Cupriavidus necator: one gene and its partners. The protein of the gene in region 1 interacts with the protein of each later gene in a pairwise test. Links are inferred from orthologs where the notes say so. Each region holds a gene or a part of one and is shown in the gene's direction. Other genes may lie near its edges. The genes, in order: lpdA, I6H87_RS12095 and odhB.

Evidence for each region.
Region 2: the proteins of lpdA (region 1) and I6H87_RS12095 interact in binary tests that used the Escherichia coli proteins (3 or more experiments, as listed by UniProt). The link is inferred for Cupriavidus necator from one-to-one orthologs.
Region 3: the proteins of lpdA (region 1) and odhB interact in binary tests that used the Escherichia coli proteins (3 or more experiments, as listed by UniProt). The link is inferred for Cupriavidus necator from one-to-one orthologs.

Annotation. Positions count from the first base shown.
Region 1 is NZ_CP066018.1:11,406-21,501, reverse strand. What follows is about bases 1-2,869. They hold lpdA (dihydrolipoyl dehydrogenase), read left to right. Parts: upstream 1-477; coding sequence 478-2,262; downstream 2,263-2,869. Other genes in these bases: I6H87_RS00105 (universal stress protein), read left to right, coding at 2,578-2,869; I6H87_RS00115 (Ntn hydrolase family protein), read left to right, coding at 1-444. In the rest of the region: more of I6H87_RS00105, read left to right, coding at 2,870-3,015; I6H87_RS00100 (hypothetical protein), read left to right, coding at 3,110-3,304; amrS (AmmeMemoRadiSam system radical SAM enzyme), read left to right, coding at 3,301-4,389; TIGR01841 family phasin PhaP1, read right to left, coding at 4,672-5,250; I6H87_RS00085 (histone deacetylase family protein), read left to right, coding at 5,608-6,528; I6H87_RS00080 (DMT family transporter), read left to right, coding at 6,525-7,451; I6H87_RS00075 (acyl-CoA thioesterase), read left to right, coding at 7,510-7,968; I6H87_RS00070 (nitroreductase), read left to right, coding at 7,986-8,708; pbpG (D-alanyl-D-alanine endopeptidase), read left to right, coding at 8,992-10,096. UniProt on the Escherichia coli protein: Lipoamide dehydrogenase is a component of the glycine cleavage system as well as of the alpha-ketoacid dehydrogenase complexes.
Region 2 is NZ_CP066018.1:2,586,989-2,597,281, forward strand. Bases 2,657-5,722 are described here. They hold I6H87_RS12095 (UvrD-helicase domain-containing protein), read left to right. Parts: upstream 2,657-3,048; coding sequence 3,049-5,397; downstream 5,398-5,722. Other genes in these bases: I6H87_RS12090 (valine--tRNA ligase), read right to left, coding at 2,657-2,829; I6H87_RS12100 (MFS transporter), read right to left, coding at 5,441-5,722. In the rest of the region: more of I6H87_RS12090, read right to left, coding at 1-2,656; more of I6H87_RS12100, read right to left, coding at 5,723-6,733; I6H87_RS12105 (acyl--CoA ligase), read right to left, coding at 6,946-8,475; sauS (acylating sulfoacetaldehyde dehydrogenase), read right to left, coding at 8,472-9,953; I6H87_RS12115 (IclR family transcriptional regulator), read left to right, coding at 10,161-10,293. UniProt on the Escherichia coli protein: A helicase with DNA-dependent ATPase activity. Unwinds DNA duplexes with 3'-5' polarity. Translocates on single-stranded DNA with 3'-5' polarity. Initiates unwinding more efficiently from a nicked substrate than double-stranded DNA.
Region 3 is NZ_CP066018.1:3,039,664-3,049,805, forward strand. The notes cover bases 3,649-6,563. They hold odhB (2-oxoglutarate dehydrogenase complex dihydrolipoyllysine-residue succinyltransferase), read left to right. Parts: upstream 3,649-4,438; coding sequence 4,439-5,689; downstream 5,690-6,563. Other genes in these bases: I6H87_RS14215 (2-oxoglutarate dehydrogenase E1 component), read left to right, coding at 3,649-4,349; lpdA (dihydrolipoyl dehydrogenase), read left to right, coding at 5,792-6,563. Also shown: I6H87_RS14205 (sn-glycerol-3-phosphate import ATP-binding protein UgpC), read left to right, coding at 1-419; ugpQ (glycerophosphodiester phosphodiesterase), read left to right, coding at 421-1,167; more of I6H87_RS14215, read left to right, coding at 1,497-3,648; more of lpdA, read left to right, coding at 6,564-7,216; cell division protein ZapE, read left to right, coding at 7,307-8,404; I6H87_RS14235 (heavy metal translocating P-type ATPase), read left to right, coding at 8,510-10,142. UniProt on the Escherichia coli protein: E2 component of the 2-oxoglutarate dehydrogenase (OGDH) complex which catalyzes the second step in the conversion of 2-oxoglutarate to succinyl-CoA and CO(2).

The DNA of each region.
Region 1 (10,096 bases):
CGCACCTTCCTGAAGGTGCATGAGAAGCTGAAGTCGGACTACTTCGTCAACACCAAGGAAGACGAGGACGATCCCTACGAGTCGTCGCAGATCGTATGCCTGATCGCCAATCCGGCGGGCATCTTCGGCGTCTACTCGTACCGCGAGGTGTTTTCGTTCGACCGCTTCTGGGGTATCGGCTCGGGCCGCAACTACGCGCTGGGCGCGATGCATGCGGTCTATGACCGGCCGGACCTGGATGCGGGCGAGATCGCGCGCATCGGCGTCGATGCGGGCGTGGAGTTCGACAAGAGTTCGGCGGGGCCGATCGAGGTGCACACCGTGCGGCTGCACGAGGGTGACACCGCGCCGGCACCGCCGGCTGGCGGTGCCACGGGCGGCAATCCGGCAACCGGCAGTACGGCACCCGACAGCGCGGCAACCAACAACGACGGCGCGCCCTGAAGCCGAGAGGCGGGCGCGCATAGAGGAGCAAACATGAGTGTGATCGAAGTCAAGGTGCCGGATATCGGCGATTTCGACGCGGTGGAAGTGATCGAGGTGCTGGTCAAGGCCGGCGACACGGTCGAGGTGGAACAGTCCCTGATCGTGCTGGAATCCGACAAGGCCAGCATGGACGTGCCGTCGTCGGCCGCCGGCAAGGTGGTTGAGGTCAAGGTCAAGGTCGGCGACAAGGTCGGCCAGGGCGCGGTGATCTGCACCATCGAGGCCCAGCAGGCCGCGGCCGCCCCGGCGCCCGCGCAAGCTCCGGCACCGGCGCAGGCTCCCGCACCCGCGGCGGCGGCTCCGGCACCGGCTCCTGCTGCCGCCAGCCACAGCGGTGGCGCCGATATCCAGTGCGAGATGCTGGTGCTGGGCGCCGGCCCCGGCGGCTACTCGGCCGCCTTCCGCGCCGCAGACCTGGGCATGAATACCGTGCTGGTGGAGCGCTACAGCACGCTTGGCGGCGTCTGCCTGAACGTGGGCTGCATCCCGTCCAAGGCGCTGCTGCACAACGCCGCCGTGATCGACGAAGCCAAGGCGCTGGCCGCCCACGGCATCCTGTTCGGCGAAGCCAAGATCGACCTGGACGGCCTGCGCCACTACAAGAACCAGGTGGTCGGCAAGCTCACCGGCGGCCTGGCCGGCATGGCCAAGGCGCGCAAGGTGCAGGTGGTGCGCGGCATCGGCAACTTCCTCGACCCGCATCACATGGAGGTCGAGCTGACCGAAGGCGAGGGCAAGCGCAGCACCGGCAAGAAGACCGTGATCCGCTTCGAGAAGGCCATCATCGCTGCCGGCAGCCAGGCGGTGAAACTGCCGTTCATCCCGGAAGATCCGCGCATCGTCGACTCGACCGGCGCGCTGGAGCTGCCCGAAGTGCCCAACAAGATGCTGGTCATCGGCGGCGGCATCATCGGCCTGGAAATGGCCACGGTGTACAGCACGCTGGGTGCCGACATCGATGTCGTGGAAATGCTCGACGGCCTGATGAACGGTGCTGACCGCGACCTGGTCAAGGTCTGGGAAAAGAAGAACAAGGACCGCTTCGGCAAGGTCATGCTGAAGACCAAAACCGTCGGCGTGGAAGCCAAACCGGACGGCATCTACGTCAAGTTCGAAGGCGAGGCCGCGCCGGCCGAGCCACAGCGCTACGACCTGGTGCTGGTGTCGGTGGGCCGCTCGCCCAACGGCAAGCGCATCAGCGCAGAGAAGGCCGGCGTGGCCGTGAGCGAGCGCGGCTTTATCAACGTCGACAAGCAGATGCGCACCAATGTGCCGCATATCTTTGCGATCGGCGATATCGTCGGCCAGCCGATGCTGGCGCACAAGGCGGTGCATGAAGCCCACGTTGCCGCTGAGGCCGCGCATGGCGAGAAGGCTTACTTCGATGCCAAGCAGATCCCGTCGGTGGCCTTCACCGATCCGGAAGTGGCCTGGGCCGGCCTGACCGAAGACGAGTGCAAGGAGAAGGGGATCAAGTACAGCAAGGGCGTGTTCCCCTGGGCGGCATCGGGCCGCGCCATCGCCAACGGCCGCGACGAAGGCTTCACCAAGCTGATCTTCGACGAGGAAACCCATCGCGTGATCGGCGGCGGCATCGTCGGCACGCATGCAGGCGACCTGATCAGCGAGGTCTGCCTGGCGATCGAGATGGGCGCCGATGCGGTGGATATCGGCAAGACCATCCATCCGCACCCGACGCTGGGTGAATCGATCGGCATGGCGGCGGAGATCTATGAAGGCACGTGTACTGACGTGCCGCCGCCGCGCAAGCGCTGAGCGCCGTTCGCTGCAAGCGAGAAAGCCCGCCTGCCCAGGCGGGCTTTTTCATTGCCAATTATGCAATTAACCGCCAGAATTTGCCGGCGTCCGCGAGGTCTGCCTGCCAGTACCGCTCGCGTCGGCAGCCAAGGTGCAGATTGCGACAGGAGCGGTGCAAGACCTTCGCTGCCTATACTGAATTCAGCCGCCATGCACCCCAAGGCGACCGAGGCCGGCGCTGCATATTCGCGCGCGGCCGATCGCTGCCGGATGTCTGCTGGCGGGATCCGGTGGCCCCCGGTGGCTACCGTTCAGCTGACAAGGAGGCACGACGTGTTCAGGCATCTTCTTGTTGCGGTAGATGGCTCCGCTCTGGCCGAAGCGGCCTTTCGCAAGGCACTGGAGTTCGCGCAGGAGACGCAGGCCAGCATTACGGCGCTGCGCGCCTGCCCGGATTTCCACGTCACGACTTACCACACCGAAATGCTCACCGACACGCGAGAGCAGTTCGAAGAGGCTGTCCTCGAGGACGCATCGAAATACCTCGACGGCATCGCGCGAGAGGCCGCCGCGGCAGGCGTGCCCTGCGACACCAGCAGCGTGGTCGACGATCATCCCTACGATGCCATCATCAAGGCTGCAGAAGAAAACGATTGTGACCTGATTGTCATGGCGTCTCATGGGCGCCGGGGTGTGAAGGCGCTGTTGATCGGCAGCGAAACCCTGAAGGTACTGACCCACAGCAAGATTCCGGTGCTGGTCTATCGCTAGACGTCGCGTGAATGGGGTCGCCGGCATTGATGACACCGGATACGTTCGTGATGCCACCATGGTTGCCTGTCATGGGCGCCATAAAGGATCTGCCATGAGCACTCGCCGCTATGTCGTGATGATCGACCAGCCCAGGGACGTTGCCGACGAGCAGATGGCAGAGTACATCAAGCATGCCATCGCCGGATGGGGTGCCGGATTGCCCCCGCCTCCGGCTGACAGCCCGTTCTTCGACCTGGATGTATTGTCGGTAACCGTGATCAGCAAGCCGCACAAGGACCATTCATGAAGGATGTGCCCGGTTCAGGGAGCTATTCCGGCCGCTACTGGCATTTCCTGGATGACGGCCGCATGCAATGCGACCTGTGCCCGCGCCACTGCCGCCTGCATGGCGAGCAGCGCGGCGCTTGCTTCGTGCGCCAGCGGGTCGGCGATCGGATGGTGCTGACCGCCTATGGCCGCTCGTCGGGCTTCTGCATCGACCCGATCGAAAAGAAGCCGCTCAACCACTTCTACCCGGGCTCCGCCGTCCTGTCGTTCGGCACAGCCGGCTGCAATCTGGCCTGCAAGTTCTGCCAGAACTGGGATATCAGTAAATCGCGCGAGATGGAGACCCTGGCCGATGCGGCCATGCCCGAAGCGATCGCCGCATCGGCGGCGGCGCACGGTTGCAAAAGCGTGGCCTTCACCTACAACGACCCGGTGATCTTCGCCGAGTACGCCATGGACGTAGCCGATGCCTGCCACCAACTGGGCATCAGGACGGTGGCGGTGACCGCAGGATATATGGGCGCCGAGGCGCGGCGTGATTTCTACGCCAGGATGGATGCGGCAAACGTCGACCTGAAAGGCTTCAGCGACGCGTTCTATGTTGCCTTCACCGGGGCGCACCTGCAGCCGGTACTGGAGACGCTCCAGTACCTGAAGCACGAAACCGATGTCTGGCTCGAGATCACGACGCTGCTCATTCCCGGCAAGAACGACAGCGATGACGAGATTCGCGCCGAGGCCCGGTGGATCGCCAGGGAGCTTGGTCCCGACGTGCCGCTGCACTTCACCGCATTCCATCCGGACTACAAGATGCGCGACGTGCCGCCGACACCATGTTCCACCCTTGCGCGCGCCCGCAAGCACGCGCTGGCGGAGGGACTGCATTACGTCTACACCGGCAACGTGCACGACACCGCCGGTGCCACCACCCATTGCCCCGCTTGCCGCGCGCAGCTCATCGTGCGCGACTGGCACGCGATCGAAAGCTATCGCCTGACTCCCACGGGAACTTGCCCGGACTGCTTTGCACAGATTGCGGGACGTTTCGGGAATTTTGAGCGTCAGTTCGGGCGGCGGCGAATTCCTGTGCGCATCGGAGAATAGGCCGGCATGCATGCTCGGGGCCCACGGCCGCTGTTCACCGGGACCAACCTGATGGAAAGGTGAAGAGCAAAAAAAAAGCCCGACCTGTAGAGGTCGGGTTTAACGATACCTTTGGACAAGGAGACCGCGGTACCGAGGAGACATCGGCGGACAAGGCAGCACCGATGCAACTCAGTCAGGGCACTACCTTCATCGTTGGCAAAACACACCGCAAACGCCAGGCGTCGATATGCTTTGCCAACGGACCGGCCGCAGCCGGTCCATCTTCAACGCAGGCAGTTATCAGGCAGCCGTCGTCTTCTTTGCCGTGGCCGTACGGGCCGTGGCGCTGGCTTGCTGGGCAGCCTTGGTGGCAGCCGTAGCCGCAGCCTGGAAGTTGGTTTCAGCGATTTCGACCGCTTGCTTGGTCGCCTTCTGCACCGACTCGTAGGCGTTGTTGGCAGCGGAGATCGCCGACTTCACGATGGCCACGGTCGATTCCGAACCGGCCGGGGCGTTCTTGGCGAGGTTCTCGACCAGCGCTTGCACGTTCTTCGAGCCTTCGGCCAGTTGAGCCTCGGCTACCTTGGTGAACTCGCTCTGGGTTTCCGAAGCGATTTCATACAGGTGGCGGGTGTAGGCCAGGGTCTTTTCGGCAACCGGCTGCACGGCTGCGGCCTGGATGGCCAGCAGTTCCTGTGCGTCCTTGGCCGACAGCGCCTTCTTGGCGTTGTCAACGCCTTCTGCGAACGAAGTCTTGACGACCTGCAGGTTCAGCTCGACGAGCTTTTCGACGCCTTCAAACGCCTTGGTGGTCAGGCCGAACAGCGTTTCGAGGTTGGCCTTTTGCGCTGCTGCAACTTGTTCCGGGGTGAGGATCATTGCTGGTCTCCAGTGGTGAACTTCAAGGTCTAGCAAATTAAGCCGCCTAGATGTCAGGGCCGTGACGGTGTTGTGCCCGATTCGGCCAGCCCAGGCGTGTGGGTGGGTCAAGGCGCATTTCTTATTTGGTGCGCCGCAACAATTCCTATTTTAGGGGCGCCAGATCCAATGTCAAGTGGATTTTGTGCAATGCACAAACAACGTTGCTGGCGATACACGGGAGCGGCTGTGACGCCACTCCGGGGCGCTCCGGCGAGGGCCATGCAGGGGTGCTACCATCGCGGATTGCCCGCGCCCGCACGGATGGCCGCGCCGGGAACTAACAAAGACGTGAACAGAACCGCCCAGGCCACTTCCATGCTCGCTTTCTATGCCGACCATTTTGTGCTGCCACTGCCACCCGGGCACCGTTTCCCGATGCGCAAGTACAGCATGCTGCGCGATGCCGTCGCGGCGCAGGTGCCGGGGCTGCGCCTGGTTGAGGCGCCGCGCGCGGGCGACGATGCCTTGTTGCTGGCGCACACGCCCGGGTACGTGCAGGCCGCGTCAGCCGGCACGCTCGACGCGGCGCGCCAGCGCGAGATCGGCTTCCCGTGGTCCGAGGCCATGGTGGAACGCTCGCGGCGCTCCGCAGGCGCCACCATCGAGGCCTGCCGGACGGCGCTGCGCGAAGGCATTGCCGTGAACCTGGCGGGCGGCACCCACCATGCGTATGCCGACAAGGGCGGCGGCTTCTGCGTGTTCAACGATGCCGCGATTGCGGCGCGCGTGCTGCAGCGCGATGGCGCCGTGCGCCGCGTGGCCGTGGTCGACCTGGATGTGCACCAGGGCAACGGCACCGCGTCGATCCTGCAAGGCGATCCGTCCGTGTTCACGTTGTCGCTGCATGGCGAGAAGAACTATCCGTTCCGCAAAGAGGCCAGCGACCTGGACGTCGGCCTGCCGGACGGCTGCGACGACGATACCTATGCGCAGGCGCTGCAGGCGGCGCTGGACACGCTGTTCAGCCGCTTCGATCCCGAGCTGATCATCTACCTGGCCGGCGCCGATCCGCATGAGGGCGATCGCCTCGGGCGGCTCAGGCTGACCTTGGCGGGCCTGGCACGGCGCGACCGGCTGGTGTTCGATGCCGCGCATGCACGCCAGTTGCCGGTGGCGGTGGCGATGGCGGGCGGCTACGGCAACCAGATCGAGGACACGGTTGCGGTCCACGCGCAGACCGTAAGCCTGGCCGCACAATATCACGCGCGCCATGCACAGGCGCTGCTGGCCACATGAGCGGCGTGATGGAGCAAGGCGGCGCAGCAGCGTCAAGCGCCCGCGCCACGCTGTGGGTGGCGTCGATGCCGTGGCTGTTCGTGCTGATCTGGAGCACCGGCTTTATCGTTGCCAAATACGGCATGCCGTACGCGGAGCCGATGACCTTCCTGTTCCTGCGCTTTGCCGGCGTGGTGGTGCTGATGGTGCCATTCGTGCTGCTGGCGCGCGTGCCGCTGCCGCGCCTGCCGGGCAAGGCGCAAACGGACTGGTCCGCGGTCGGCCATATCGCCGTAGCGGGGCTGTTGCTGCAGACGGGCTACCTGGGTGGCGTCTGGGCTGCGATCAAGCTTGGCATGCCTGCCGGCGTATCGGCGCTGATCGTCGGCATGCAGCCGATCCTGACCGCGCTGATCGCCACGCGCATGGGTGAGCGCATCGGCGCGCGCGCGTGGCTGGGCCTGCTGCTCGGCATCGCCGGCGTGGCGCTGGTGGTGGCCAACAAGCTGGGTGCCAGCGGACTCACGCCGGCAAGCCTGGCACTGGCGGGTGGCGCCTTGCTCAGCATCACCGTCGGCACGGTCTACCAGAAGCACTTCTGCCCGGTGTTCGACCTGCGCATGGGCTCGGTGATCCAGTTCGCCGCGGCGGCACTTGCGTGCGTGCCGTTCATGTTCCTGTTCGAGACCCGCGCGGTGCAGTGGAGTGCCGCGATGCTTGGTGCCATGGCGTGGTCGGTGGTGGCGCTGTCGATCGGCGCCATCTCGCTGCTGTTCCTGCTGATCCGGCGGGGCGCGGCCACCAAGGTGTCGAGCCTGATGTACCTGACGCCGCCCACTACCGCGGTGACGGCGTGGCTGCTCTTCGGTGAGCGCTTTCCGCCGCTGGCCGCTGCCGGCATGGTGCTCGCGGCGCTTGGTGTCGCACTTGTCATCCGCCGGTAGTGTCGCGTATGCGGCTACTTCAGAATATTCCTATCCCATCCTGTCCCGTCCACGTCTCATGAAACCGCAAGCCGAGTCGCGCAGTGCCTATCCGTACTTCCAGCCGATCACCACGCGTTGGATGGATAACGATGTCTATGGCCACGTTAACAACGTTGTCTACTACAGTTACTTTGATACCGTGGTGAATACCTACCTGATCCGGCAGGGCGTGCTCGATGTCACGTCGGGCGACACGATCGGGCTGGTGATCGAGACGCAGTGCAACTACTTCTCGTCGCTGAGCTTTCCCGAGACCGTGGTGGCCGGCCTGCGCGTGGCAAGACTGGGCACGTCGAGCGTGCGCTATGAGGTCGGGCTGTTCAGCGGCGACAACGAGACTGCCGCCGCGCAGGGGCATTTCATCCACGTCTATGTCGATCGCGCCACGCGCCGGCCGGTGCCGTTGCCGGAGCCGCTGCGCGAGGCGCTGCTGCCGTTGGTGATGGCCGACGCGGTGACGGGCGGGCAAGGGTAGGAACGGGGCAACAGGAGATGAACAAGATGTCCCACGAGGTGCAATTCGGTTCGCAGGATGCCGTGGACTGCGTGGATCGCGCGATCCTGACGCGGCGTTCGGTGCGGGCCTTTCTCGATACGCAGGTGCCGCGCCGGACCGTCGAGGAAATCCTGGCCGTAGCCAGCCGTGCGCCGTCGGGCACCAATACGCAGCCGTGGCGCGTCTATGTGCTGTCCGGCGAGGCGAAGGCCAAGCTGTGCGCCGATGTGCTGGGCGCCTACGAAGACCCCGAGCGCGACAGCAAGTACCTGGAAGAGTATCCGTACTACCCGCGCGAGTGGGCCGACCCCTACTTGTCGCGGCGGCGCAAGGTGGGCTGGGACCTGTACGGACTGCTTGAGATCAGCCGCGAAGACAAGGCGCGCATGCATGAGCAGCACGCGCGCAATTTCCGTTTCTTCGATGCGCCGGTGGGGATGATCTTCACCATCGACCGCATCATGGAGCAGGGCAGCTGGCTGGACTACGGCATGTTCCTGCAAAGCATCATGGTCGCCGCCCGGGCGCGCGGGCTTGATACCTGTCCGCAGGCGGCGTTCACGCAGTTCCACAAGATTATTGGCAGCCACCTGCGGCTGCCACCGGAGGAAATGGTGGTATGCGGCATGTCACTGGGTTTTGCCGACCCGGAAGCGATCGAGAACCAGCTGACCACGGAACGTGAGCCGGTCAGCGGGTTCGCGCGTTTCCTCTCATAGCAAAGTTTGAGAAAAGTTTGTATCAATGTGTAACGATGAGTGCCGATATACAAGACGACGTCCGTGTATTGGCTGGGAGTGTTCCAAGGGGCAGCAAGGTGAACCCGGGTACGCCTGGGGCAAGCCAGAGGCGGTTCGCATGCAAACGTGACCTTTTGGTTGCTTTTTCCGCAATGTGGAAATGTTTGCAAATCGAACTTTAAGGAGCGTCTGTAAGTCTTTAATCTTGCTAACAATTTCTTTCTTTCCTACACTAGCGCCATTCCTATGCGCTGAACGAATCATGTTCCGGTCTGATTCCATTTTTTCCAGATTCTTCGGCTCCGCACCCCTGTCCGCTGTTGCCACCGCGGTCCTGGTATCGGTGTCGATGGTCGCGGCACCTGTGGCCGAAGCGGCCACCAAGTCCGCAACTACCCAAAAAACGTCGAAAAAGCAGGTAAAATCGGTTAACGCCGAGAAAAAGGGTGCTTCGAAGATTGTTGCCAAGAGCTCGCGTAGCGGCAAGGTCGCCAAGCGCGAAGCAAGCAGCACACGCAAAGTGGTGGTGCTGAAAAATGGCAAGCGCCATACCGTCGTAGCCCAGCGTGCCGCACCCGTGCGCGCCGCCTTCACCCCGGCCAAGCCGTCGCTGGGCGAAGCCATGGGCTTGCGTGACACTGACGACGCGCTGGCACTGCGCTCCAGCGTGGCACTGGTGATGGACCAGAATTCCAACGAGGTGCTGTTCCAGAAGAACGCCAGTGCGGTGCTGCCGATCGCTTCGATCACCAAGCTGATGACCGCGCTGGTGGTGATGGACGCCCGCCTGCCGATGGACGAAGTGCTGACCATCTCCGAGGAAGACCGCGACACCGAAAAGCACAGCGGCTCGCGCCTGCGCTTTGGTACGCAGCTGACGCGCCAGGAATTGCTGCTGCTGGCGCTGATGTCGTCCGAGAACCGCGCCGCGTCGGCGCTGGGCCGCAACTACCCGGGCGGCCTGCCGGCCTTTGTCCAGGCGATGAACCGCAAGGCCCGCGAGCTGGGCATGAACGACAGCCACTTCGTCGATTCCAGCGGGCTGTCGAGCAGCAATGTGTCGAGCGCGACGGACCTGGTGCGCATGGTCAACGCGGCGTATCGCAACCCGACCATCCGCGAGTTCTCGACGCAGACCGAGCATGAGGTCAACGTGCTGGGCCGCACCCAGCACTACGTCAGCACTAACCGCCTGGTGCGCGGCGGCAACTGGGAGATCGGCCTGCAGAAGACCGGCTTTATCTCCGAGGCCGGCCAGTGCCTGGTGATGCAGGCCAAGGTCCAGGGCCGCAACGTGGTGATGGTGTTCCTGGACTCGGCCGGCAAGCTGTCGCGCTTTGCCGATGCCAACCGCGTCAAGGACTGGC
Region 2 (10,293 bases), 2.6 Mb from region 1 along the record:
CAGCGTCTGCTCGAAATCGGCCAGGCGCTGCGTCTCTTGCGCCACCACGGCAGGCGGTGCCTTGGCGACAAAGCTCTCGTTGGAGAGCTTGGCGCGGCACTTGCCGATTTCGCCACCGATGCGCTCGACTTCCTTCGACAGGCGCGCGCGCTCGGCGCCGACATCGATCTCGATCTTCAGCAGCAGGTGGTTGCCCCCGGCAATGGCGACCGGCGCGCCGGCGCCTTCAGCCTGCAGGGCAGCTTCATCTTCGAAGACGCGTACCTCGGAAAGTTTCGCCAGTGCCTGGATATGTGCGCTCGCCGCCTTCAGGAAGGTGCTGTCACCCTCAGCATAGAGCGGGATGCGCTGGGCCGGCGAGATGTTCATCTCGCCGCGCAGGTTGCGGCAGGCATCGATCACTTCCTTCAGGCGCGCAACCCATTGCTCGGCTTGCTCGTCGATCTTGGCGACCGCAGGCAGCGGGTAGGGCTGCAGCGCGATGGTCTCGGAGCCGTCACCCTTGGCGCGGCCGGCCAGCGGGGCCACCTTCTGCCACAGCTCTTCGGTGATGAAGGGGATGATCGGATGCGCCAGGCGCAGCACGGTCTCGAGCACGCGCAGCAGCGTGCGCCGCGTGGCGCGCTGCTGGGCCTCGGTGCCGTTCTGGATCTGCACCTTGGCCAGTTCCAGGTACCAGTCGCAGTATTCGTCCCAGACGAACTTGTAGATGGCGTTGGCGATATTGTCGAAGCGGTATTCGGCAAAGCCCTTCTCGACCTCGGCTTCCACGCGCTGCAGCAGCGACACGATCCAGCGGTCGGCCTGCGAGAAATCCAGGTAGCCGTCTGGGCCGCAGTCGTTGTTGCACGGGCCCATGCCGCAGTCATGGCCTTCGGTGTTCATCAGCACGAAGCGGGTCGCGTTCCACAGCTTGTTGCAGAAGTTGCGGTAGCCCTCGCAGCGGCCGGTATCGAAGTTGACGTTGCGGCCCAGCGTGGCCAGCGACGCGAAGGTGAAGCGCAGTGCGTCGGCGCCGAATGCGGGAATGCCCTCGGGGAATTCCTTTTTCGTCTTCTTCTCGATCTTGGGCGCGTCCTTGGGGCGGCGCAGGCCGGTGGTGCGCTTCTGCAGCAGCGTGTCGAGGTCGATGCCGTCGATCAGGTCCACCGGGTCCAGCGTGTTGCCCTCGGACTTGCTCATCTTCTTGCCTTCCGAATCGCGCACCAGGCCGTGCACGTAGACGGTATGGAAGGGCACCTTGCCGATGAAGTGCTTGGTCATCATGACCATGCGCGCCACCCAGAAGAAGATGATGTCGTAGCCGGTCACCAGCACCGACGACGGCAGGAAGTGATGCATCTCGGGCGTTTCTCCCGGCCAGCCCAGCGAGGAGAAGGGCACCAGCGCCGACGAGAACCAGGTGTCGAGCACGTCTTCCTCGCGGCGCAGGCTGCCGGTGCTGCCGGCGGCCTTTGCCTTTGCCAGCGCTTCTTCTTCGGTGCGGCCGACAAAGCAGTTGCCGGCATCGTCATACCACGCCGGGATCTGGTGGCCCCACCACAGCTGGCGCGAGATGCACCAGTCCTGGATATTGCCCAGCCACTGGTTGTAGGTGCTGATCCAGTTTTCCGGCACCAGCTTGATCTCGCCGCTCTGCACGGCTTCCAGCGCCACCTCGGCGATCGAGCGGCCCGGGTAGAAGGTGCCTTCCGGCGCCGGCTTGCTCATGGCGACGAACCACTGGTCGGTCAGCATCGGCTCGATCGCGCTGCCGGTGCGCTCGCTGCGCGGGGTCATCAGCTTGTGCTTCTTGACCTCGGCCAGCAGGCCGCGCTTGTCCAGGTCCTCGACGATGGCGCGGCGCGCGTCGAAGCGGTCCAGGCCGGCGTAGGCGGCGGGGGCGTCGGCAACGATCTTCGCGTCCAGCGTCAGGATCGACAACTGCGGCAGGTTGTGGCGCTGGCCCACGGCATAGTCGTTGAAGTCATGGCCGGGGGTCACCTTGACCACGCCGGTGCCGAACTCGCGGTCGACGTACTCGTCGGCAATCACCGGGATCTGGCGCTCGGTCAGCGGCAGCTGCACGAACTTGCCGATCAGGTGCGCATAGCGCTCGTCTTCCGGGTGGACCATCACGGCCACGTCGCCCAGCATGGTTTCGGGGCGGGTGGTGGCCACAGTCAGGTGGGTCAGGCCGCCCTTGGCATCAGCCTCGACCAGCGGATAGTGGATATGCCACAGCGAGCCTTCTTCCTCGATGCTGTCGACTTCCAGGTCCGACACGGCGGTGCCCAGCACCGGGTCCCAGTTGACCAGGCGCTTGCCGCGGTAGATCAGGCCCTGTTCGTGCAGGCGCACGAAAGCTTCGGTGACCGCCTTCGACATCTCGGGCGACATCGTGAAGTACTCGCGGCTCCAGTCGATCGAAGCGCCCATGCGCCGCACCTGGCGGGTGATGGTCGAGCCCGACTCTTCCTTCCAGGCCCACACCTTCTCGGTGAACTTCTCGCGGCCCAGGTCATGGCGCGACACGCCCTGCGACTCGAGCTGGCGCTCCACCACGATCTGGGTGGCGATGCCGGCGTGGTCGGTGCCCGGCACCCACAGCGTATTGGCGCCGCTCATGCGCGCATGGCGCGCCAGGCCGTCCATGATGGTCTGGTTGAAAGCGTGGCCCATATGCAGCGTGCCGGTCACATTGGGCGGCGGCAGCTGGATCGCAAAGTCCGGGCGGGCAGGGTCGAAGGTCGGCTTGGCAATGCCGCGCTTCTCCCACTCGGGGCCCCATTTCGCCTCGATGGCGGTGGGTTCGAAGCTTTTGGCGAGGGACTGGTCTTGGGCGGTCATGCTGGGATGTCGATATTGGCGTCGGGGGTCGTCGCAGGGTGCTTCGGCCTGCGCCTGGCGAGGCGGCGGCCGTCGGCGGCCGGCATTGCGCCAGTAAAACGTTAAATTATACGGGGGTGGCAGGCTGGTGCCTATTTCCCGGCCATCCGGCCCCGCCGGATGTGACTTGCAGGACAGGGCCCGCCGGTATAATTGCCGTCAATCCACAAGGCTGATCCGATGTCCGACCTGCTTGCCAACCTGAACGCCGAACAACTAGCCGCCGTCACCCTGCCTGACGAACCGGCGCTGATCCTGGCGGGCGCGGGCAGCGGCAAGACCCGCGTGCTGACCACGCGCATCGCCTGGCTGATCCAGAACGGCCGGGTCTCGCCGGCGGGCATCCTGGCGGTGACCTTTACCAACAAGGCCGCCAAGGAAATGCAGACGCGGCTGTCGTCGATGCTGCCGATCAACACCCGCGGCATGTGGATCGGCACCTTCCACGGCCTGTGCAACCGCATGCTGCGCGCGCATTTCCGCGACGCCGGGCTGCCCCAGACCTTTGCCATCCTGGACAGCCAGGACCAGCTCTCGGCGCTCAAGCGGCTGCTCAAGTCGCTCAACGTCGACGATGAGAAGTACCCGGCCAAGAACCTGCAGTACTTCATCAACAACGCCAAGGAGCAGGGCCTGCGCCCGGCCGACGTCGAGGCCAACGACGACTTCAACAAGCGCTTTGTCGACCTCTACGCCGCCTACGACCTGCAGTGCCAGCGCGAAGGCGTGGTCGACTTCGCCGAGCTGCTGCTGCGCTGCTACGAGCTGCTGCGCTACAACGACGCCATCCGCCAGCACTACCAGCACCGCTTCCGCCACGTGCTGGTCGACGAGTTCCAGGACACCAACGTGCTGCAGTACCAGTGGCTCAAGCTGCTGGCCGGCTACGGCACGCAGAACCCGGCCGCGGTCTTTGCCGTGGGCGACGACGACCAGAGCATCTATGCGTTCCGCGGCGCCAACGTCGGCAATATGCGCGACTTCGAGCACGAGTTCCGCGTGCGCCGGCTGATCAAGCTGGAGCAGAACTACCGCTCGCACGGGCATATCCTGGATTCGGCCAACCACCTGATCTCGCACAACGCGCGCCGCCTGGGCAAGAACCTGCGCACCGACGCCGGCCACGGCGAGCCGGTGCGAGTGTTCCAGGGCGGCTCCGACGGCCAGGAAGCCGCCTGGATCATCGAGGAGATCCGCGACCAGATCGCGCAGGGCGCCAGCCGCGCCGAGATTGCCATCCTGTACCGCAGCAACGCGCAGTCGCGCGTGATCGAGCATGCGCTGTTCTCGGCCGGCATCGCGTACCGCGTCTATGGCGGCCTGCGCTTCTTCGAGCGCGCCGAAATCAAGCACGCGCTGGCCTATATGCAGCTGCTGGAGAACCCGCGCAACGATGCAGCCTTTGGCCGCGTGGTCAACTTCCCGGCGCGCGGCATCGGCGCGCGCTCGCTGGAAGTGCTGCAGGACATGGCGCGCCAGTATGACTGCGCGCTGGCCGAGGCGGTGGCCTACGTGCCCGGCGCGGCCGGCAGCAAGCTGGCGGCGTTTACACGCCTGATCGAGAAGACGCGCGAGGACACGCGCCGCATGACGCTGGCCGAGACCGTCGAGTACGTGATCAACCACAGCGGCCTGATCACCCACTACCAGGGCGAGAAGGAAGGCCAGGACCGCATCGAGAACTTGCAGGAACTGGTGACCGCCGCGCAGGCCTTCGTGGTCGAGGAAGGCTACGGCCTGGAAGCGCTGGCCGCGGTGATCCCGGTTGACCGCAGCCCCGCCGCCCCGGCACTGGCCGACGGCGACCAGGCCCAGCAGGTGCTGGATCCGGAAGCGCTGCCGGTGGTGATGACGCCGCTGGTCGCGTTCCTGACCCATGCCTCGCTGGAAGCCGGCGACAACCAGGCCCAGGCCGGCCAGGACGCGGTGCAGATGATGACCGTGCATGCGGCCAAGGGGCTGGAATTCGACGTGGTCTTCATCACCGGGATGGAAGAGGGCCTGTTCCCGCACGAGAACAGCATGATGGACCCGGACGGCGTGGAGGAAGAGCGCCGCCTGATGTACGTGGCGATCACGCGTGCGCGCAAGCGGCTCTACATGTCGTTCGCGCAAAGCCGCATGCTGCACGGCCAGACCCGCTACCACGTGCGCTCGCGCTTCTTCGAGGAACTGCCCGAGGCCTCGCTCAAGTGGCTGACGCCGCCGGCGCAGGGCTACGGCGGCGTGCGCCGCCAGGAGCGCGACAGCGCCTGGGGCCGCGACTGGTTCCGCAAGCCCGAGGACGTGCCCTATACCGGCACGCGCCCCACCGGCGGCATGGACAACGGCAACGGCTATGCCGATGCCAAGCGCGAGGCCGGCACCGGCTTCCGGGTGGGGCAGTCGGTGTTCCACAACAAGTTTGGCGAAGGCGTGATCACCGCGCTGGAAGGCGAGGGCACCGACGCACGCGCCAATATCAACTTCAAGCGCAACGGCGCCAAGTGGCTGGCGCTGTCGGTGGCGAAGCTGGACGCGATCGACTGAACGAGTCCGGCTTCGCTGCGCGCCATGCCGCGACCCGGGCGGCTCAGGGCAGGGCGTGGCGGACCTCGCCAGCCTTTTCGTCGGGGCTGTCCACCGTCAGCAGCGGATTGATGAACAGCGAGGCCAGCGCGCCAACCCCGAGCAGCGCCCCCGAGATCATGAACGGCAGGTCATAGCTGCCGGTGCGCTCGATCAGGTAGCCGAACACCACCGGCGACACCATGCCGGCCACGCCGAAGCCGGTGTTCATCATGCCGCCCGCGGTGCCGGCGTACTTGCCGGCGATGTCCAGCGGCAGGCTCCACAGCACCGCGTTGGTCAGCTCCAGGAAGAAGAACGACAGCGACAGCAGGATCACCGCGTTGACGGCATCGGCCGTGAAGGTCATCGGCGCGATGAACATCAGCGAGCCGGCCAGCCCCACGAACAGGACCGCGCCGCGCGCCAGGCGCAGGTTGCCGGTGCGCTTGTAGATGCGGTCCGACAGCACGCCGCCGAGCGTATCGCCGACCACGCCGGCCATCAGCGGCAGCGCGGTGAACAGCGCCAGCTGCTTCAGGTCGAAGCCGCGCGCCTCCTTCAGGTACGAGGGCAGCCACGTCAGGTAGACCCACAGCGACCAGCCGTAGCAGAAGTCGACGAAGGTCACCAGCCACATGCGCCGGAACAGGCGCCGCCACGGCGTGGCCGCCTTGGCGGCCTGCCGGCTGTCGCCGTGCCGGTAGCCGATCTCCTGCAGCTCCTGCGCGGTCACGCGGCTGTGCTTGTCGGGCGAATCCTTGAAAAAGAAGGCGTACAGCAAGGTCCAGCCGAGGCTGACCGCGCCCAGCACGATAAAGGCTTCGCGCCAGCCGGCGGCGGCCACGATGACCAGCACGACCGGCGGCGTGATCGCACCGCCCAGCCGCGCGAAGCTGTGGGTGATGCCCTGCGCGAAGCCGCGCTCCGCCACCGGCATCCAGTAGGTGAAGGCGCGCGTCGCGGTCGGGAACGCACCGCCTTCGCCGATGCCCAGCACGAAGCGCAGCACCACCAGAATCAGCACGCTGCCCGCGAAGCCGGTCAGCACGGTGGCCACGCCCCAGATCAGCGAGAGGACAATCAGCACCTTCTTGGGCCCGAACTTGTCAGCCATCCAGCCGCCGAGAATCTGCATGGCGGCATAGGGGTAGGCAAAGGCCGAGAACACCAGCCCCAGCTGCGATGTGGTCAGTCCCATTTCCTCGCGGATCAGGGGGGCGGCGACCGAAATGTTGACGCGGTCGATATAGGCGATGAAATACATCAGGCACATGACGCCCAGGATCATGTGCCGGGTCTTGATACGTTGCTTCATAGCCACCTCCTATGCGCGGCGCGCGCGTGGTGTTGACGGGGCGGCGGCCGGCACACGGTCCGTAGCCATGCGCTTGCGGCGCGCCGGGGGCGCGGCGCCGGCCGCGCTGCCCCGTCCTTGAGCAATCTGTCTGCAGTCTTGAGTCGTGTCTCCTGGTCTGGTGGATTCCGGTCGGGCAGGCTCCTTGGCGAGGGTTGTGGAAGGGGGAAGGTTCAGGCGTGGTTGAGCAGCTTCAGCCGCTGCACCTTGCCGGACGGGCCGCGCGGCAGCTCGGCGATAAAGCGGAACTCCTTCGGCGTCTTGTAGCGGCCCAGCTCGCGCAGGCAATGCGCGCGCAGCGCCGCGTCATCGCAGCGCGCGGCCTCGCGCATGACCACGTAGGCAACGATCTCCTGCCCGTAGGCCGGGTCCGGCACGCCTACCGCCGCGGCTTCGAGCACGCCCGGATGGCGCAGCAGCGCCTCGTCGATCTCGCGCGGGGCGATGTTCTCGCCGCCCTTGATGATCAGTTCCTTGGCGCGCCCGCTGATGTAGAAATAGCCATCGGCGTCGCGGTAGCCGAGATCGCCCGTGCGCAGCCAGCCATCGTGCGTAAAGGCCTCGCGCGTGATGTCCGGCGCCTTGTAGTAGCCCGCCATCACGCTCTCGCCCTGCAGCACGATCTCGCCGACCTGTCCGTCAGGAGCCGGCTTGCCGTCGCGCCCGAGCACGCGTGCGCGCGTGCCAGATGGCCTGCCGATGCTGCCGATGCGCCGCTGGCCCGGGTCGAGCGGATTGCTGAACGCCGGTGCGGCAGTCTCGGTCATGCCCATGGTCTCGATCACGCCGATGCCGAAGCGCGCCTCGAAGGCGCGGTGATGCTCGGGCGGCAGCGCGGCCGAGGCCGAGCGGCAGAAGCGCACGCCGGCCGGGGCCTGGCCGTGCGGATCGTTCAGCAGGTAGGCGATGATGGTCGGCACCACGTTCAGCCAGGTGCATCCGTGGCGCGCGCTGTCCTGCCAGAACGCGCTGGCGGAAAAGCGCATCGGCATCACCACCGAGCCGCCGTGCACCAGCGGCGCGATCGCGGTCACGACCAGGCCGTTGATGTGATACAGCGGCAGCGTCGCCAGCACCCGGTCGGCCGGCCCGAGGCAGTGCTCGCGGCTGACGTTGGTGCCGTTGGCCACCAGGTTGCGCTGCGTCAGCAGCACGCCTTTGGGCGTGCCGGTGGTGCCGGACGTGTACATGAGCAGCGCGGGCGCGTCAGGCTGCGGTGGGGGCAGTGGCGACGCAGCATCATGCGTGGCAGGCAGTGCCGGCAGGCTGTTGGCATCGGGCGCGGTGACGAGCACCGGCACGTCCAGTCCGGCCTCGCGCAGGGCCTCGCGGATGGCGGCTTCTCCGTCGGGCCAGGTGAAGACCAGCCGCGTATCCGAGTGCGCCAGGATGTAGCGCAGCTGCGCCGGCTGGCACAGCAGGTTGATCGGATTGACCACCAGCCCGCAGGCCATGGTGCCGAGCAGGAGCCGCGCGGTCTGCTCGCCGTTGGGCAGGTACACCGACACCGTCTGGCCGCTGCCCAGGCCGGCTGCCGCATAGCTGCGGCCGAGCGTGCCGGCGTCCGTCGCCAGCGCGCCGAAAGTGAGCGCATGGCCGCTGTCCGGGGACAACAGGTAGGGCTTGTCGGGCCACTGCGCGGCGCGCACGGCAATCAGCGCGGCAAGCGTGTCGAACACTTCGGGTTCCGTGCGCGCGTTCATTTGCCGACCCTCGCGAAGTAGTCGCCCAGCAGGTCCGCTTCATCGGGCACGTGCTCGGCGATGGGCACGGCGATGCGGGTGATATTCAGGTATTGGCGCCAGCCGAGGTTGTCCGAGAAGTTGTTGCCGCCCCAGGTGCCGCAGCCCATCGACAACGAGAACGGCAGGCCGTTGTCGAAATTCCCGCCGGTGGCGAAGCAGTGCGCCTGGTTCACGATCACGCGCGCCACCGGCAGCTCTTGTCCAAGCTGCAGCGCATGGCGCGGGTTGGACGAATGCAGGCTGACCGAATGCCCGGCGCCCATATAGGCGTACAGGCTCGCCACGCGCTCGACCGCCGCCGCGAAGTCGGTCGCGCGGTAGAGCGTCAGCACGGGCGAGAGCTTCTCGCCGGAGAAGGGGTAGTCGCTGCCGACACCGGTTTCCTCCACCAGCAGCATCGCGGGCTGCAGCGCGCGCACGCGTTCCAGCCCGGCGAGCTCGGCAATGCGGGTCGCGCTCTGTCCCGTGAAGCTGCCGGCGAGCTTGGCGTCGCGCCACATCAGCGCCTGCAGCCGCGCTTTCTCCGAAGCCGTGAGCAGCACGCCGCCGACCGCCGCCAAGGCGTCGAGCATGGGCGTGTAGACCGCGTCGACTACGACCAGGCTGTTCTCCGAAGAGCAACTGGTGGCATTGTCGAAGGTCTTGGAGCGCGCCACCTTGGCTGCCGCGTCATCCAGCGTGGCGCTGGCGTCGATGATCGATGCCACATTGCCGGCGCCCACGCCGAAGGCCGGCGTGCCGCAGGTGTAGGCCATGCGCACGTTGGCCTGCGAGCCGGTCGCGACCACCAGGTCGGCCTGCCGCATGAGCTCCGCCGTCGCGGTCTTCGAGACCGGCGCGGGCAGCATCTGGACCAGGTCGGCGGGCAGGCCGGCGCGCGCAAACTCGGCGTGGATGAACGACAGCAGCAGCGCGCAGGTGTCCTGCCCCTTCGGCGACGGCGCCAAGATCACGCTGTTGCCGCACTTGAGCGCGTTGATGATCTTGTTGGCCGGCGTGGCCGCAGGATTGGTCGAAGGCGTAATGGCCGCCACCACGCCCACGGGCCGCGCGATCTCGGTGATGCCGGCTGCCGCATCCTGCGCGATCACGCCCACCGTCCTGCGGCCATGCAGGTCGCGCAGCAGGCCCAGCGTCTTGCGGTGGTTCTTGCGGATCTTGTCGTCGACATTGCCCAGCCCGGTGTCGGCGACGGCACGCTCGGCCAACTGGCGGTTGCGCGCGGGCTCCATGATGGCCCACGCGGCAGCGGCGACTGCCGTGTCGACGGTGGCCTGGTCGGCACGCGCGAACTCGCGCTGCGCCTGCCTGGCCCGGGCCACGACCGCAGCGACGGCTTCAGCCGCGGCTTGCGCTGGCTGCACGGGCAGGGATGCCGTCGGTAGGGGCAAATCGGAATTGTTGGACTGCCGGCGATGCAGTATTTGCACACTCATGGATTCGACTCCGCGGTTTGGACGGTTAGGGCCGCCGCGCTTTGTCGTGCACTTCGCGGCACCGTCGGCGGCCCTGGATCGAATCTAGTGAAGCCGGGCAGACAGGCCGTCCCAATTTGTGCGCTTTCGCGAGCGCGCAGCCGGGGTGCGATCGAGAATTCAGTTTTCGGGACGGCCATGCGTCCCGGAATCCTTTAAATTTGATCCATGAGCAATCATTCGAATGCCGCCGCCGTGCGCGCCTTCCGCATTCTCGAGATCCTGTCCGCGGCCGACGGACCGCTGTCGCTGGCGGCCATCGTGCAGGCGATCGAGCTGCCGAAGCAGACCGTCCACCGCA
Region 3 (10,142 bases), 3.0 Mb from region 1 along the record:
GCACCTTCGTGGCCGGCTTTATCGGCTCGCCGCCGATGAACCTGATCCCGGTGGCGCGCAACGCCGGCGGCGACACTGGCGCGCAGATGCGCGTGGTGGCGAAGGAAGGCGAGGCCGCCAACGCCACGCTGGGGCACCTGCCGATGGGGCTGCACCTGCCGGAGCAGGCACTGCTGGGGCTGCGCCCGGAGCATATCGAGCCGTGCGCCGCGCATGAGGCCATCGCCGAAGTCGATGTGCGCGTGGTCGAGGCCCTCGGCGCGGATTCCTTTGCCTATGGCTCGCTTGGCGGACAGGCGGTGGTGGTGCGCCTGGACAGCCATGCGCACGTGCGCGCCGGCGACCGCCTGCCGGTGACGTCGTCGGCGGAGCACCTGCATTTCTTTGCGCCCGATACGGGCAAGCGCATCGAGGCCTGACATGACCAGCGTAACCGACACTGCCTGGCGGTACCCGAGCCATATCGCGCACCGCGGCGCCGGCAAGCTGGCGCCGGAGAACACGCTGGCAGCGTTTCGCCACGGCGCCGGCTTTGGCTACCGGATGTTCGAGTTCGACGTGAAGCTGTCGGCCGACGGCAAGCCGGTGCTGATGCACGACGCCACGCTGGACCGCACCACCAGCGGCCAGGGCAGGGTGGATGCGCTGACACTGGGCGAACTCGCGCAGCTGGACGCCGGCACGTGGCACAGCCCCGCCTTCGCCGGCGAGCCCGTGCCGACGCTGGCGGCCATCGCACGCTATACCCAGGCCAACGGCTTGATGGTCAATATCGAGATCAAGCCAGTGCCCGGCACCGAGGCGCGCACCGGTGCGGCAGTGGCGCTGGACGCGCAGTCGCTGTGGGCGGCTGCCGCGGTGCCGCCGTTGCTGTCATCGTTTTCTGAAGAGGCGCTGGCCGCCGCGGCGCGCGTCGCGCCGGACCTGCCGCGCGCGCTGCTGCTCGACCAGCTGCCCGCGGACTGGCTGGAGCGGCTGCGCCGGCTGGGCTGCGTGGCGCTGGATGCCAACCACCGCGAACTGGATGCCGGCGTGATCGCCGCCGCGCACGCGGCCGGTTTCCGGGTCCTCTGCTATACCGTGAACGATCCGGCGCGGGCGGCGCAGTTGCTGGCCTGGGGCCTGGACGGGCTGATCACAGACGCCGTCGACCAGATCGCGCCTTGATTCAAATTGTTGTGCGGGTGTTGCTAGTTCGCTGATTGCGAACCGAATTGTCGTGGGTAGGTGTTTCGTATCGCGAAAAGTCCACATTGATCAAAGGCAATTCATGCTATTCTTAACGCCGTGAAGACTTTAGGTCCTTCCCCGCACAACTTGCCCTTTCGGGCCTTGTGAGGAAGCCATCACACGCGGCACCCAAGCGGTGCCGTTTGTGTAGGCGCCTCAGTTGGGCTCCCAAGAGTTGTTTGCGATCCGCTAACCGGTCAAGCCGTGTCGCGGAAGGTTGAATAACCCGCTGAACTCCGGCATTCCCGGAGAATAGTGAGCGTCCCATGATGCAGCAGTATCAGAGCAACTCGTACCTCTTCGGCGGTAACGCCCCGTATGTCGAAGAACTGTACGAGGCCTACCTCCAGAACCCCGCCTCGGTTCCCGACAATTGGCGCGCGTATTTCGACGCCATGCAGAACGTTCCTGCGGTCGACGGCTCGAACGGCCGGGATATCCCCCACGCCCCCATCGTTGCCTCGTTCGCCGAGCGCGCCAAGCAAGGCCCCATCAGGACCATCGTTGCCTCGGCCGATTCCGACATGGGCCGCAAGCGCGTCGCTGCTACCCAGCTGATCGCCGCCTACCGCAACATCGGTTCGCACTGGGCCGACCTGGATCCGCTCAAGCGCCAGGAGCGTCCGCCCCTGCCGGATCTGGACCCGGCGTTCTACGGTTTCTCCGAAGCAGACCTCGACATCGTCTTCAATGCCAGCAATACCTACTTTGGCAAGGAGTCGATGAGCCTGCGCGAGCTGCTCAACAACCTGCGCGAAACCTACTGCGGCACCATCGGTTTCGAATTCATGTACGTGAGCGACCAGGCGCAGAAGCGCTGGTGGCAGGAGCGCCTGGAAACCACGCGTTCCAAGCCCGTGTTCACGCTGGAAAAGAAGAAGCACATCCTGGACCGCCTGACCGCGGCTGAAGGCCTGGAGCGCTTCCTGCACACCAAGTACGTCGGCCAGAAGCGCTTCTCGCTGGAAGGCGGCGAAAGCTTCATCGCCGCCATGGACGAGCTGATCCAGCACGCCGGCAGCAAGGGCGTGCAGGAAATCGTGATCGGCATGGCCCACCGTGGCCGCCTGAACGTGCTGGTCAACACCCTGGGCAAGATGCCCGCCGACCTGTTCGCCGAATTCGAAGGCAAGCACGTCGACGACCTGCCGGCCGGTGACGTCAAGTACCACAAGGGCTTCTCGAGCGATGTCTCGACCGAAGGCGGCCCGGTCCACCTGTCGCTGGCGTTCAATCCGTCGCACCTGGAAATCGTCAACCCGGTGGTCGAAGGCTCGGCCAAGGCCCGCCAGGAACGCCGCGGCGAAGTCGGCCACAAGGAAGTGCTGCCGGTGCAGGTGCACGGCGATGCGGCCTTTGCCGGCCAGGGCGTGGTGATGGAGACGCTGAACCTCGCGCAGACCCGCGGCTACGGCACGGGCGGCTCGATGCACATCGTCATCAACAACCAGATCGGCTTCACTACCTCCGACCCGCGCGACGCGCGTTCGACGCTGTACTGCACGGACGTGGTCAAGATGATCGAGGCCCCGGTGCTGCACGTGAACGGCGACGATCCCGAAGCCGTGGTGTACGCCATGCAGCTGGCCGTGGACTTCCGCATGGAGTTCAAGAAGGATGTCGTGGTCGACATCATCTGCTTCCGCAAGCTGGGCCACAACGAGCAGGACACCCCGGCGGTCACGCAGCCGCTGATGTACAAGAAGATCGCCCAGCACCCCGGCACGCGCAAGCTGTACGCTGACAAGCTGGCCGCGCAGAACCTGGTCCCGGCCGAGTTCGGCGACGAGAAGGTCAAGGCATACCGCGCCGCGATGGACGCCGGCAAGCACACCGCCGACCCCGTCCTGTCGAACTTCAAGAACAAGTTCGCCGTGGACTGGATGCCGTTCCTGAACCGCAAGTGGACCGACGCCGCCGACACCGCCGTGCCGGTGACCGAGCTCAAGCGCCTGGCCGAACGCATCACCACCACGCCTGAGACCCTGAAGCTGCACCCGCTGGTGGAGAAGGTCGTCAAGGACCGCGCCAACATGGGCCGCGGCGACCAGCCGCTGGACTGGGGCATGGGTGAGCACCTGGCCTTCGCCTCGCTGGTGTCGTCGGGCTACCCGGTGCGTATCACCGGCCAGGACGCTGGCCGCGGCACCTTCACCCACCGCCACGCCGTGCTGCACGACCAGGCCCGCGAGCGCTGGGATGCCGGCAGCTACGTGCCGCTGCAGAACGTGTCGGAAAACCAGGCACCGTTCACGGTGATCGACTCGGTGCTGTCCGAAGAGGCCGTGCTCGGCTTCGAATACGGCTACTCGGCCGCCGAACCGAACGCGCTGGTGATCTGGGAAGCCCAGTTCGGCGACTTCGTCAACGGCGCCCAGGTGGTGATCGACCAGTTCATCTCGTCGGGTGAAGTAAAGTGGGGCCGTGCCTCGGGCCTGACGCTGATGCTGCCGCACGGCTACGAAGGCCAGGGCCCGGAACACAGCTCGGCCCGTATCGAGCGCTTCCTGCAGCTTTGCGCGGACCACAACATGCAGGTCTGCCAGCCGACCACGCCGGCCCAGATCTTCCACCTGCTGCGCCGACAGATGATCCGTCTGTTCCGCAAGCCGCTGGTGATCATGACGCCGAAGTCGCTGCTGCGTAACAAGGACGCTGTGTCGCCGCTGTCGGACCTGGCCAAGGGCCACTTCGAGACGGTCATCCCTGACCACGAAGAGCTCAACGCCAGCAAGGTCAAGCGCGTCATCATGTGCTCGGGCAAGGTCTACTACGACCTGGTCAACACGCGCAAGGAACGCGAGGCCAATGATACGGCGGTGATCCGCCTGGAACAGCTGTATCCGTTCCCGCACAAGGCTGTGGCAGCAGAACTCAAGAAGTATCCGAACGCCACCGAAATCGTGTGGTGCCAGGACGAGCCGCAGAACCAGGGTGCCTGGTTCTTCGTGCAGCACTACATCATGGAAAACATGACGGATGGCCAGAAGCTCGGTTATGCCGGTCGTCCCGCTTCGGCTTCGCCGGCAGTGGGCTACTACGCAAAGCACAACGAGCAACAGAAGGCGCTGCTGGAGGCTGCCTTCGCCAAGCTCAAGGGCTTTGTTCTGACCAAGTAATCAAGCGGCAGCTACGGCGGCGCGCGCAGACGGCCGCCGTGGCATAGCCAGCATAAAGACAACACGCATAACACGAGGAATTCACAACCATGGCTATCGTTGACGTCAAGGTTCCGCAGCTCTCCGAATCGGTCGCCGAAGCGACCATGCTCAACTGGAAGAAGAAGCCGGGCGAGGCTGTTGCACAGGACGAAATCCTGATCGAGATCGAAACCGACAAGGTCGTGCTGGAAGTGCCGGCCCCGTCGGCTGGTGTCCTGTCGATTATCGTCAAGAACGACGGCGACACCGTCGTGGCCGATGAGATCATCGCCAAGATCGACACCGAAGCCACCGCTGGCGCCGCCGCACCGGCTGCTGCCGCTCCGGCACCTGCCGCCGCTGCCCCGGCACCTGCCGCTGCTGTCGCCGCTCCGGCCGCCGCAGGTGGTGTGGCGATGCCGTCGGCTGCCAAGCTGATGGCAGAAGCCGGCCTGTCGGCTGGCCAGGTTGCAGGCACCGGCAAGGACGGCCGCATCACCAAGGGTGACGCGCTGGCCGCTGCTGCTGCCCCGGCCGCCAAGGCTGCTCCGGCTCCGGCTGCCGCCAAGCCGGCGCTGCAGCAGGTTTCGGCCCCGGTTGACTTTGCCGCGCTGGGCGACCGCCCGGAAGAGCGCGTGCCGATGAGCCGTCTGCGCGCCCGTATCGCCGAGCGCCTGCTGCAATCGCAATCGACCAACGCCATCCTCACCACCTTCAATGAAGTGAACATGAAGCCGGTGATGGACCTGCGCAACAAGTACAAGGACCGCTTCGAGAAGGAACACGGCGTCAAGCTGGGCTTCATGTCGTTCTTCGTCAAGGCCGCGGTGCACGCGCTGAAGAAGTTCCCGCTGATCAATGCTTCGATCGACGGCAACGACATTGTCTACCACGGCTACTTCGACATCGGCATCGCCGTGGGTTCGCCGCGTGGCCTGGTGGTGCCCATCCTGCGCAATGCCGACCAGATGAGCCTGGCCGACATCGAGAAGAAGATTGCCGAGTTCGGCGTCAAGGCCCGTGACGGCAAGCTGTCGCTGGAAGAACTGACCGGCGGTACCTTCTCGATCTCCAACGGCGGCGTGTTCGGTTCGATGCTGTCGACCCCGATCATCAACCCGCCGCAATCGGCCATCCTGGGCGTGCACGCCACCAAGGACCGCCCGGTGGTGGAAGACGGCCAGATCGTGATCCGCCCGATGAACTACCTGGCGATGTCTTATGACCACCGCATCATCGACGGCCGTGAAGCCGTGCTGGGCCTGGTGGCCATGAAGGACGCGCTGGAAGATCCGGCCCGCCTGCTGCTGGACCTGTAATTAACGGTCCCCCCGCGCACGCCTGCCGTGCGCGGGGCGCGCTTCCCCCGTGATGAAGGCGCGCCGGCACAAGCTGTCGCCGGCGCCCACAAAGGAATTTCCATGAGCAAACAATTCGACGTGCTGGTGATCGGCGCCGGCCCCGGCGGCTACATCGCCGCCATCCGCGCCGGCCAGCTGGGCCTGAACGTGGCCTGCTGCGAAGGCAATCCGTATGACGATCCCAAGGGCGAAGCCCGCCTGGGCGGCACCTGTCTGAACGTGGGCTGCATCCCCTCCAAGGCGCTGCTGGCTTCCTCGGAGGAGTTCGAGAACGTCCAGCACCACCTGGGCGACCACGGCATCACCGTGGGCGACGTCAAGGTCGACGTGGCCAAGATGCTCAAGCGCAAGGACGACATCGTTGGCAAGATGACCAAGGGTATCGAGTTCCTGTTCCGCAAGAACAAGGTGACGCTGCTCAAGGGCTACGGCAAGTTCGTCGGCAAGAGCGCCGAGGGCTTCCAGGTCGACGTTGCCGGTGAAGTCGTGACCGCCAAGCAGGTCATCATCGCCACCGGTTCGAAGGCTCGCCACCTGCCGGGCATCAAGGTCGACAATGACCTGGTCAGCGATAACGAGGGCGCGCTCAAGTTCCCCGCAGTGCCGAAGAAGCTGGGCGTGATCGGTGCCGGCGTGATCGGCCTGGAACTGGGCTCGGTGTGGCGCCGCCTGGGCTCCGATGTGACCGTGCTGGAAGCGCTGCCCGCGTTCCTGGGCGCCGCCGACGAAGGCGTGGCCAAGGAAGCGCAGAAGCAGCTGACCAAGCAGGGCCTGAAGTTCAGCCTCGGCGTGAACGTCAACGAAGTGACGACCGGCAAGAACGGCGTGACCGTCAAGTACACTGACAAGGACGGCAAGGCGCAGACCCTGGAGGTCGATCGCCTGATCGTGTCGGTTGGCCGCGTGCCCAATACCGACAACCTGGGCCTGGACGCCGTCGGCCTGGCCGCGGACCAGCGCGGCTTCATCGAGGTGGACGACCACTGCGCCACCAAGGTGCCGGGCCTGTGGGCCATCGGCGACGTGGTGCGCGGCCCGATGCTGGCGCACAAGGCCGAGGACGAAGGCGTGGCCGTGGCCGAGCGCATCGCCGGCCAGAAGCCGCATATCGACTACAACTGCGTTCCGTGGGTGATCTACACCTTCCCGGAAATCGCATGGGTAGGCAAGACCGAAGCCCAGCTCAAGGCCGAAGGCCGCGAGTACAAGGCCGGCCAGTTCCCGTTCATGGCCAACGGCCGTGCACTGGGCATGGGCCACGCCGACGGCTTCGTCAAGATGCTGGCCGACGCCAAGACCGACGAGATCCTGGGCGTGCACATCGTTGCCGCCAACGCCTCGGACCTGATCGCCGAAGCCGTGGTGGCGATGGAGTTCAAGGCCGCCAGCGAGGATATCGGCCGCGTCTGCCACCCGCACCCGTCGATGTCGGAAGTCATGCGCGAAGCCGCGCTGGCCGTCGACAAGCGTCAGCTTAATATGTAAGGCGCATGCTTCGCATTGCCTGAGTACCGGCGCGCCGCATCCGCGGCGCGCCGTTTTCACTTGCGGCCCGTGCCGCAGGAACCCGTCAGCATGAACGTCACCGAGTACTACGAGAAGGAACTGAAGGAGCGCGGCTACCAGTCCGACGAAGCGCAATTGCGTGCCGTGGCCCGGCTGCAGCAGTGCTACGACGAATGGGTGGCCTACAAGAGCCGCCGCAACAATGCGCTGAAGAAGCTGCTGGTCCGTCCCGACGTGCCCAAGGGCGTCTACCTGTGGGGTGGGGTGGGGCGCGGCAAGTCCTTCCTGATGGACAGCTTCTATACCTGCGTGCCGGTGGTGCGCAAGACGCGGCTGCATTTCCATGAGTTCATGCGCGAGGTCCATCGCCAGCTCGAAGAGCTGCGCGGCCGTCCCGATCCGCTGGATGAGCTGGCCAGACGCATCGCGCGCCGCTTCCGGCTGATCTGCTTCGATGAATTCCACGTCAGCGACGTCGCCGACGCGATGATCCTGCATCGGCTGCTGCAGCAGATGTTCGAGAACGGCGTGCAGTTCGTGATGACCTCCAACTACCGCCCGGACCTGCTGTATCCGGATGGCCTGCACCGCGACCGCGTGCTGCCGGCCATCGCGCTGCTGCAGCGGAAGCTCGACGTGCTCAACGTCGACGCGGGCATCGACTATCGCAAGCGCGCGCTGGAGCAGGTGCAGGCGTACCACACGCCGCTCGGCGCCAAGGCCAGTTCCGCGCTGCGCGACGCCTTCACCTCGATTGCCGGCGTGGCCGACGAGTCGCCGCTGCTGCATATCGAGCATCGCGAGTTGCGTGCGCTGCGCAAGGCCAACGGCGTGGTGTGGTTCGACTTTGCCACGCTGTGCGGCGGCCCGCGCTCACAGAACGACTACCTGGAGCTGGCGTCCCAGTTCCACACCGTGATCCTGTCCGACGTGCCGCGCATGACGCCGCGCATGTCGTCCGAGGCACGCCGCTTCACCTGGCTGATCGATGTCTTCTACGACCACAAGGTCAAGCTGCTGATGTCGGCGGAAGTGCCCGCGGACGAACTCTACACCGAAGGCCAGATGGCCAATGAGTTCCATCGGACCGTATCGCGCATCATCGAGATGCAATCGCGCGAATACCTGGAATCCGAGCGCCGCACCATGGATACCACGCTCACCTGAGCGTTGTTTTCCGGCCCGGCGCGACGATTGCCGGGCCGCATTGACCTATATCAAGGTCGATTCGGGGGCCCGCATATACCCTCCATCGGGTAGAAAAAGGTTCCCATGTCGTCGCCCCCAGTCACCAGTCCTTCAGCCAGCTTACTGGCACCGTACCCGCCGTCCGCGCTCCGTGATGCCTTGGGCCCGGCTGCCGACGCCGGTGCGCGGCTGGCCTGCTTCCATTGCGGCCTGCCCGTCACGGACACCGAGCCGCTTGCCGCCGAGCTGGACGGCAGCCGCCGGGTGTTCTGCTGCGGCGGTTGCCAGGCATTGGCGCAGACCCTCCATGCGGCCGGCTTTGCGCACCTGTACGGGGATGAAGCCCGCTTCGCCCGCCCCATCGACGACGACGCCCGTCGCGAGGCCGAACCGATCTGGGCCGCCTACGACACCCCTGAGTTGCGCGCCCAGTTTGTCCGCCCGCTGGACAGCGGCCGCGCCGAGATCACGCTGGCGCCAGAGAACATCCGCTGTGCCGCTTGCGCGTGGCTGATCGAACAGCACCTGAGCCGCCAGCCGGGCGTTGAGTCCGCGGTCGCCAATGTCGCCACGCGGCGCGTGGTGGTGCGCTGGCGCGATGGCGCCCAGACGGTGGCGGGGCTGCTGGCCGCGCTGGCCGGCATCGGCTACATGGCCTGGCCGTTCGAAGTCTCGCGCACCGACCAGCAGGACCGCCGCGCGCGCCGCGGGCTGCTGATGCGCATGGCGGTGGCCATGCTCGGCATGATGCAGGTCATGATGTATGCGTGGCCGATCTACACGCACGAGGCCACCATCGACCCTGGCCAGCTCCAGCTGATGCGCTGGGCCAGCTTCGCCCTGACGCTGCCGGTGGTGTTCTATGCCGCCTCGCCGATCTTTGCCGGTGCCTGGCGCAGCCTGCGCCAGCGCCACATGGGTATGGACGTGCCGGTGGCGATCGGCATCGGCGCCGGCTTTGCCGCCAGCGCGCTGGCCACGGTGCGCGGAGTGGGTGAGGTGTATTTCGATTCGGTGACGATGTTCGTCGCCTTCCTGCTGCTGGCCCGCTACCTGGAACTGCGCGTGCGCCAGGCCTCGCGCAGCGGCGCCGAGATGCTGGCGCGCCAGCTGCCGGCCACCTGCGAACGGTTGGTCGCGACGGGTGAGGCCGGCGAGCGTGTGCCGGTCGCGCGCCTGCGTGCGGGCGATCTGATCCGCGTCAAGGCCGGCGAGATCGTTCCCGCCGATGGCGCCGTGGTGGCGGGCGCGAGCGAACTCGACGAATCCATGCTGACCGGCGAGAGCCGCCCGGTGCGCCGCGCCGCCGGCGAGACCGTGCTGGCCGGCAGCTTCAATACGGCAAGCCCGCTCGAACTGCGGATCACGCGCGTCGGCGCCGGCACCCGCCTGGCCGAGATCGTCGCGGTGCTGGACCGCGCGCTGGCTGAAAAGCCGCGCCTTGCCACGCTGGCCGACCGCGTCGCGGGCTGGTTCGTGGCGACGCTGCTGGGGCTGGCGGCGCTGACCGGGCTGGTATGGGGTCTCTGGATCGATCCGTCGCGCGCCTTGCTGGTGACGATTGCGGTGCTGGTGGTCAGTTGCCCGTGCGCCTTGTCGCTGGCCACGCCGGCCGCGCTGGCCGCGGCCGGTGCGGCGCTGTCGCGCCGCGGCGTGCTGCTGACACGCGGCCACGCGCTGGAGACGCTGGCGCGCGTCACCGACGTGGTGCTCGACA